DNA from 2 places in the Serratia sp. Nf2 genome. Region 2 is predicted to be linked to the other one. Evidence: predicted binding sites of a transcription regulator. Region 2 holds the regulator's gene; the other holds the start of a gene.
The links. The regulator ArgR, encoded in region 2, controls arginine synthesis, uptake and breakdown. The targets are predictions, from matches to a motif close to ANTGAATAAAAATACANT.
Positions count from the first base shown of each region.

Region 1: the regulator ArgR is predicted to act here: its motif matches at 1,459-1,476, upstream of argC (N-acetyl-gamma-glutamyl-phosphate reductase).

Region 1 covers NZ_PYTW01000013.1:14,075-17,487, forward strand. Annotated here, with positions in the region: gene argB (acetylglutamate kinase) at 1-287, opposite strand, end outside; gene argC (N-acetyl-gamma-glutamyl-phosphate reductase) at 308-1,312, opposite strand; gene argE (acetylornithine deacetylase) at 1,529-2,674, shown strand; gene ppc (phosphoenolpyruvate carboxylase) at 2,932-3,413, shown strand, end outside.
Region 2 covers NZ_PYTW01000002.1:120,511-123,923, forward strand. Annotated here, with positions in the region: gene mpl (UDP-N-acetylmuramate:L-alanyl-gamma-D-glutamyl-meso-diaminopimelate ligase) at 1-659, shown strand, start outside; gene yhcN (peroxide/acid stress response protein YhcN) at 848-1,111, opposite strand; gene yhcN (peroxide/acid stress response protein YhcN) at 1,232-1,495, opposite strand; gene argR (transcriptional regulator ArgR) at 1,899-2,369, opposite strand; gene mdh (malate dehydrogenase) at 2,834-3,413, shown strand, end outside.

The DNA of each region.
Region 1 (3,413 bases), on a different contig from region 2:
ATTTGGTGTTTAATCGCCCACGCCAGCAGCGTTTTGTTGGCGGTGCCGGCCAGCGCGCCGGTGATGATGTCGATCTGATCGGCCGGCGTGACCCGCAGGCCGTTCTTTTTCACCACCGGCAAAGCGAGCTGCTTCATCAGTTCGTCCACCACGCAGCCGCCGCCGTGCACGATCACCAGCGGACGCTGATGCTGCTGCCGGTAGCTGTCCAGCGCGGTAAACAGACGCTCCAGCGCTTCTTCACTGTCTAATAACACGCCACCTAACTTGATAATTAACGGGTTCATTGCTGTTTACTCACGCTGGTTTAAAGGAGTGACTGGGTTTCCGGGAAGCCGAAACGGATATTCAGGCATTGCACCGCCTGCGCCGCCGCGCCTTTCAGCAGGTTGTCTTCCACCGCTACGGCGATCAGATGCTCGCCCTGCACCGCAAAACCGATGTCGCAGAACGGCAGCCCCACCACCGCTTTCAGCGCCGGCACGCCCTGGTCGTACAACCGCACCAGCGGCTTGTCGTCATAGGCGGCATGATAGGCGGCGGCGACGTCCTGCGCGGTCACGCCGGCCTTCAGGCGGCAGGTGATGGTTTCAAGGATGCCGCGCGGGAAATTGCCCAGGTGCGGCGTAAAGATGACCGGCACGCCCAGGTGCGCGGCGATCTCCGGCTGGTGCCGATGAGTGAAAATACCGTACGGCTGCAGGCTCACTTCGCAGAAGCTGGTGGTCATGCTGGCCTTGCGCCCGGCGCCGCTGACGCCGCTGGTGGCGTTAATCACCGGCCACTGGTCGAGGTTCAGCAGCTGTTTTTCGATCAACGGTTTCAGCGCCAGCTGCGCCGCCGTCGGGTAACACCCCGGCACGGCAATCAGCTGCGCCTGTTTAATCTTGTCGCTCTGCCATTCCGCCAGGCCGTATACCGCCTGCTCCAGCAGGGCGCCATGCTGATGTTCGAAACCGTAGTACTGGCTATAAAAACCGGCGTCCTGCACGCGGAAGGCGCCCGACAGATCGAACACCACGCAGCCCGCCGCCAGAAAGGCCGGTGCGATATCGTGGCTGACTTCATGGGCGGTGGCGAGGAACACCACGTCGATGCCCTGCGCCGCCTTGGCAACGTCGATCAACGGCTGCAGCGGCAGATCGACGATGCCTTTCAACTGGGGATGGAGATCGGAAAGCAACTTTCCTGCATCTGCACTTTGCGCTGAAACCGCTAAAGCGGTTATGTTCATGTGTGGGTGGCGATTCAGGTAAGCCGTGAGCTCCGCTCCGGCGTAACCGCTGGCACCAACGATCAGCGTATTCAACATGTGGCCTTTCACCTTCTAAACTGACGTGCGGTCGCTTGCGACCCAGGTAACAGGGCTAGCCAGCGTTGATGCGCCGTTCACCCACGGAGCCAGGCGTTGATGCTTTTATAAACATCTGGGTATCGGGTTCCCTTATGCACCGGCTTACTGTATTTTTATTCAAAATAAATGCATGAATATTGATACTATCCTAACCAAAGGCTGTCAACAGTGAAGATGAAATTACCTCCATTTATTGAGCTGTACCGGGCGTTGATCGCCACTCCGTCAATCAGCGCCACCGATGCCGGCCTCGATCAGAGCAATGAGGCGTTAATCAACTTGCTGGCCGGATGGTTTGCCGACCTGGGCTTTCGCGTCGACGTACAGCCGGTGCCGGAATCGCGCCACAAATTCAACCTGCTGGCCAGCATCGGCGAAGGCAGCGGCGGCCTGCTGCTGGCCGGCCATACCGACACGGTGCCTTACGACGAAGGCCGCTGGACGCGCGATCCCTTCACCCTGACCGAGCACGACAACAAGCTCTACGGCCTGGGCACCGCCGACATGAAAGGCTTCTTCGCCTTTATTCTGGATGCGGTGCGCGACATCGACGCGAGCAAACTGACCAAGCCACTGTACATTCTGGCTACCGCAGATGAAGAAACGACGATGGCCGGCGCGCGTTATTTCGCCGCCTCCACCGCCATTCGTCCGGATTTCGCCATCATCGGCGAACCGACCTCGCTGCAGCCGGTGCGCGCGCACAAGGGCCACATGGCCAACGCCATTCGCATCGTCGGCCAGTCCGGCCATTCCAGCGATCCGGCGCGCGGCGTCAACGCCATCGATCTGATGCACGACTCCATCGGCCGCCTGATGGAGCTGCGTAAAACCCTGCAGGAACGCTACAACAATCCGGCGTTCGCCGTGCCTTATCCCACCATGAACTTTGGCCATATCAGCGGCGGCGACGCGGCCAACCGCATCTGTGCCTGCTGCGAGCTGCACCTGGATATCCGTCCGCTGCCCGGCATGACGCTCGACAACATCAACGAGCTGATGCATCAGGCATTGGAGCCGGTGAGCCAACGCTGGCCGGGCCGCCTGACCATCGAAGAGCTGCACGCGTCGGTGCCGGGTTACGAATGCCCGACCGACCACCGCATGGTGGCGGTGATCGAGGAACTGCTGGGCACCCGCACGCAGGTGGTCAACTACTGCACCGAAGCGCCGTTCGTACAGCAGGTCTGCCCGACGTTGGTGCTCGGCCCCGGTTCCATCGATCAGGCCCACCAGCCGGACGAATACCTCGACACCGCGTTTATCGAACCGACGCGCAAACTGCTGGGCCAACTGGTCAATCACTTTTGCCGGCAATAAACCCGACATTTAACAGGGGAAATGCTTTATGCTTCCCCTACCTCAAAATAAGTAGAAACCGGCGAAATAAGCCACGCTGATAACCGACGCGGCGTAATTAAATTTCAGAAAAAGCGCCGATTTTGATGTTTTTTTGCTAAAAATAGTGTCAATTGACGATTGGACAGGAACGCGATGTGATCAGGCAGGCGGTCTGCGCCTGACGCGTGAAATTTATTTACAAGATAAAAATCATACAGAACTGGGTCAGGGGTTATATGAACGAACAATATTCGGCAATGCGCAGTAATGTCAGTATGCTCGGCAAATTGCTCGGCGATACCATCAAAGAAGCGCTGGGCGAGCATATTCTCGATCGCGTTGAGACCATCCGTAAGCTTTCCAAATCCTCACGCGCCGGCAACGAAGCGCATCGCCAGGAGCTGCTCTCCACCCTGCAGAACCTGTCCAACGACGAGCTGCTGCCGGTGGCGCGCGCCTTCAGCCAGTTCCTCAACCTGACCAACGTCGCCGAGCAGTACCACAGCATTTCGCCCAACGGCGAGGCCGCCAGCAACCCGGAAGCGCTGGCTCAGCTGTTCAGCCGTCTCAAAGACAAAAAGCTCAGCGACAAAGAGTTGCAGCACGCGGTGTCGCAACTCTCCATCGAGCTGGTGCTGACGGCACACCCGACGGAGATCACCCGCCGCACCCTGATCCACAAGCTGGTGGAGGTCAACACCTGCCTCAGCCAGCTCGA
Region 2 (3,413 bases):
TGGGGGAAGAGGGTACCTGGCGCGCGCAGAAGCTGACGCCGGACGCCAGTCATTACGCGGTGTTCCTCGACGGCGAACAGGTCGGTGAAGTGAACTGGGCGCTGGTGGGCGAGCACAACATGCATAACGGCCTGATGGCCATCGCCGCCACCCGTCATGTTGGCGTGCAGCCGGCGGATGCCTGCCGCGCGTTGGGCGATTTCATCAATGCCCGCCGCCGCCTGGAGCTGCGTGGCGAAGCCAACGGCGTCACGGTTTACGACGACTTCGCGCACCACCCGACGGCGATCCTCGCTACCCTGGCCGCGCTGCGCGGCAAGGTCGGCGGCACGGCGCGCATTCTGGCGGTGCTGGAACCGCGCTCCAACACCATGAAAATGGGCATCAGCAAAAACGATCTGGCGCCTTCGCTCGGCCGCGCCGACGAAGTGTTCCTGTTCCAGCCGCACCACATTCCGTGGCAGGTGGCGGAAGTGGCGGATGCCTGCGTGCAGCCGGCGCACTGGAGCGCGGATCTCGACACACTGGTGGACATGGTGGTGAAAACCGCACAGCCGGGCGATCACATTCTGGTGATGAGCAACGGCGGTTTCGGCGGTATTCACGATCGTCTGCTGGACGCGCTGGCGAAAAAGCAGGAACCGAAAGTCACCTACTGATCGCTCAACCACATCAAGGGCCGCGTTCGCGGCCTTTTTTACGCCCATAAAAAAGCCCTCGCGAGCGAGGGCAACGGGGTTCGTCGGATAGGACGACGAGAGGGTCTCTGGGAAATCGGCGTTTGCGTCAGAACTCGGCAGTGGCAGTGACGAGGGTAATCAGCTCTGCAAAGCCGTTCCCAGAGTTGTTATTTGTAAATCTCGGCGGTGGCGTGGTAGTTGCCTTCGTTACGCGCTTCGATCACGCGGTAGGCGGTCGCGCCTTTAGCGTCGGCTTTCTCCGACAACGCCTGGCGAATGTCGGTCGGCGCGCCGTCGATGCCGCTGACGGTAATGGTGCCGATAGATTGCAGGTTGGCGGTCTGATCGTTAGTCACCAGCTGGGCGGCAGGCGCGCCGAAGGCGATGACAGACAGCAGGCCGAATGCAGCAAGAGTAGTTTTCATGTTCATGGTAGCGATCCTTGGCCATAACAGCCTGGAAGGGCTTGGCAGCGATTTTTATTCTTGAAGGCCGTTACGACAGCGTTTGATTCCAGAGATGTATTGCCCGTTGCCGGGTAATGCCGGTACTTATTTGTAGATTTCAGCGGTTGCGTGGAAGTTGCCTTCATTGCGGGCTTCGATCACGCGGTAAGCGGTCGCCCCTTTGGCGTCAGCTTTGTCGGACAGCGCCTGACGAATGTCAGAAGGCGCAGCGGCGACGCCGCTCACGGTGATCACACCGGCCGGCTGCAGTTTTGCGGCCTGAGTTGCGTCAACAGATTGTGCTGCGAATGCGCCAAATGAAAGCATGGACAGAACGCTCAGGGTTGCAACGGTAGTTTTAATTTTCATCATCTCACCTCATCGTATTCTTTTATCAGTTCCAACGAACTGTGATTCAGTTCACGGAAATGAGTATACAGCTAGTAACGTGAAAAATTAATAGTTCGCTAACAGTTGCTAGTGAAACTTTAACCTCATGATCCTTATTTTTTATAACCACAAGGAATAAAAAACGCTCATAAAACGATCTTTTGATGTTAAATTTATGTAATTTCAATGAGGTAAGTGCTTTTGACCAAAAGTGCGGAAGATCACAGTGGGTACTGCTGGTTACATGGAGATGTCATGGAAATGTGTTGCTGAGGGATAAAAAAGCAGTGTTAAACGCGGTGGCGGGTAGGAAAGGTAAGGCGAAGGTTAAAGAAGCGCTAACAAAGTGCGGGCTACAGCCGTACTTTGTTAGCGCCAGGTTTCACAGCTCTTGCTCGAATACGCCCAGAATAGCTTCATGCAGTTTCTGAGCGGTAAAGCCGTTGGACGGGGTGACGAAAATCGTATCGTCGCCGGCAATCGTGCCGAGGATGCCCTGGGATTTACCCAATGAGTCGAGCAGGCGGGCGATCAGCTGTGCGGCGCCTGGGCTGGTGTGGATCACCACGACGGCGTCGTTATGGTCGACGTCCAGCACCAGATTCTTCAATGGGCTGGTAGTGGTCGGCACGCCGAGTTCGGCAGGAAGGCAATACACCATTTCCATTTTGGCATTGCGCGTACGTACCGCGCCGAACTTGGTCAGCATGCGCGATACTTTGGATTGGTTAATGTTTTCGAAGCCTTCTTCTTGCAGCGCCAAAACGATCTCGCCTTGAGAACTGAATTTTTCTTCTTTCAATAACGCTTTGAACGTCTTGATCAGATCTTCCTGTTTTGCGGGATTACGCATTTTGCACCGTGGAATGTTGATAGTGGAAGTCATGATTATGCATATAGATGAATTTTTATGCAACAAAGGCCGACCCAAAGAAAATAAACATGACCGGGCGGCGAGGAAAGGGCGCCATTTTAACAAAATGCGGCCGCGATGAATATGCCCTTTTGGCGACGGAAAATCGGCCTGCGGTGGTAAATAAAATGTTATTAAAATGATGTTGTTCTGATGTTGCGTAAGGGTGTAATGTAACGGCCGGTTAACTTGCTCGTGAATAACCTCGCACTATTTTTGATTAGTGTGCGCTATGCCCTTCATGCGTAAGCGATTTAATCTAAAATGGGCGCGACAGCGGCCGTTTTATTACACCTGCAGGCAAGAATTGGCTAATTTATTGTTTTTAAAGGTGTAATAACTTAAGGTCCGTAACCAACACATTCACGGCGCTTTATATATTTAAGATAATAAAGGAGTATAGGATGAAAGTTGCAGTTCTCGGTGCTGCTGGCGGTATCGGCCAGGCCCTCGCCCTTCTACTCAAAACCCAGCTTCCTTCAGGTTCTGAACTCTCTCTCTACGACATTGCCCCTGTTACCCCAGGCGTTGCCGTCGACTTAAGCCACATCCCAACCGCAGTTAAAATCAAAGGCTTCAGCGGCGAAGACGCGACCCCGGCTCTGCACGGTGCGGACGTGGTGCTGATTTCCGCCGGCGTGGCCCGTAAGCCAGGCATGGATCGCTCTGATCTGTTCAACGTTAACGCCGGCATCGTGCGTAACCTGATTGAGCAAGTGGCGAAAACCTGCCCGAAAGCCTGCATCGGCATCATCACCAACCCGGTTAACACCACGGTCGCCATCGCGGCGGAAGTGCTGAAAAAAGCCGGCGTTTACGACAAGAACAAACTGTTCGGCGTGACTTCGCTGGATATCATCCGTTCCAACACCTTCGTGGCCGAGCTGAAAGGCAAGCAGCCGGAAGAGCTGAACGTGCCGGTCATCGGCGGCCACTCTGGCGTGACCATCCTGCCTCTGCTGTCGCAGATCCCTGGTGTGAGCT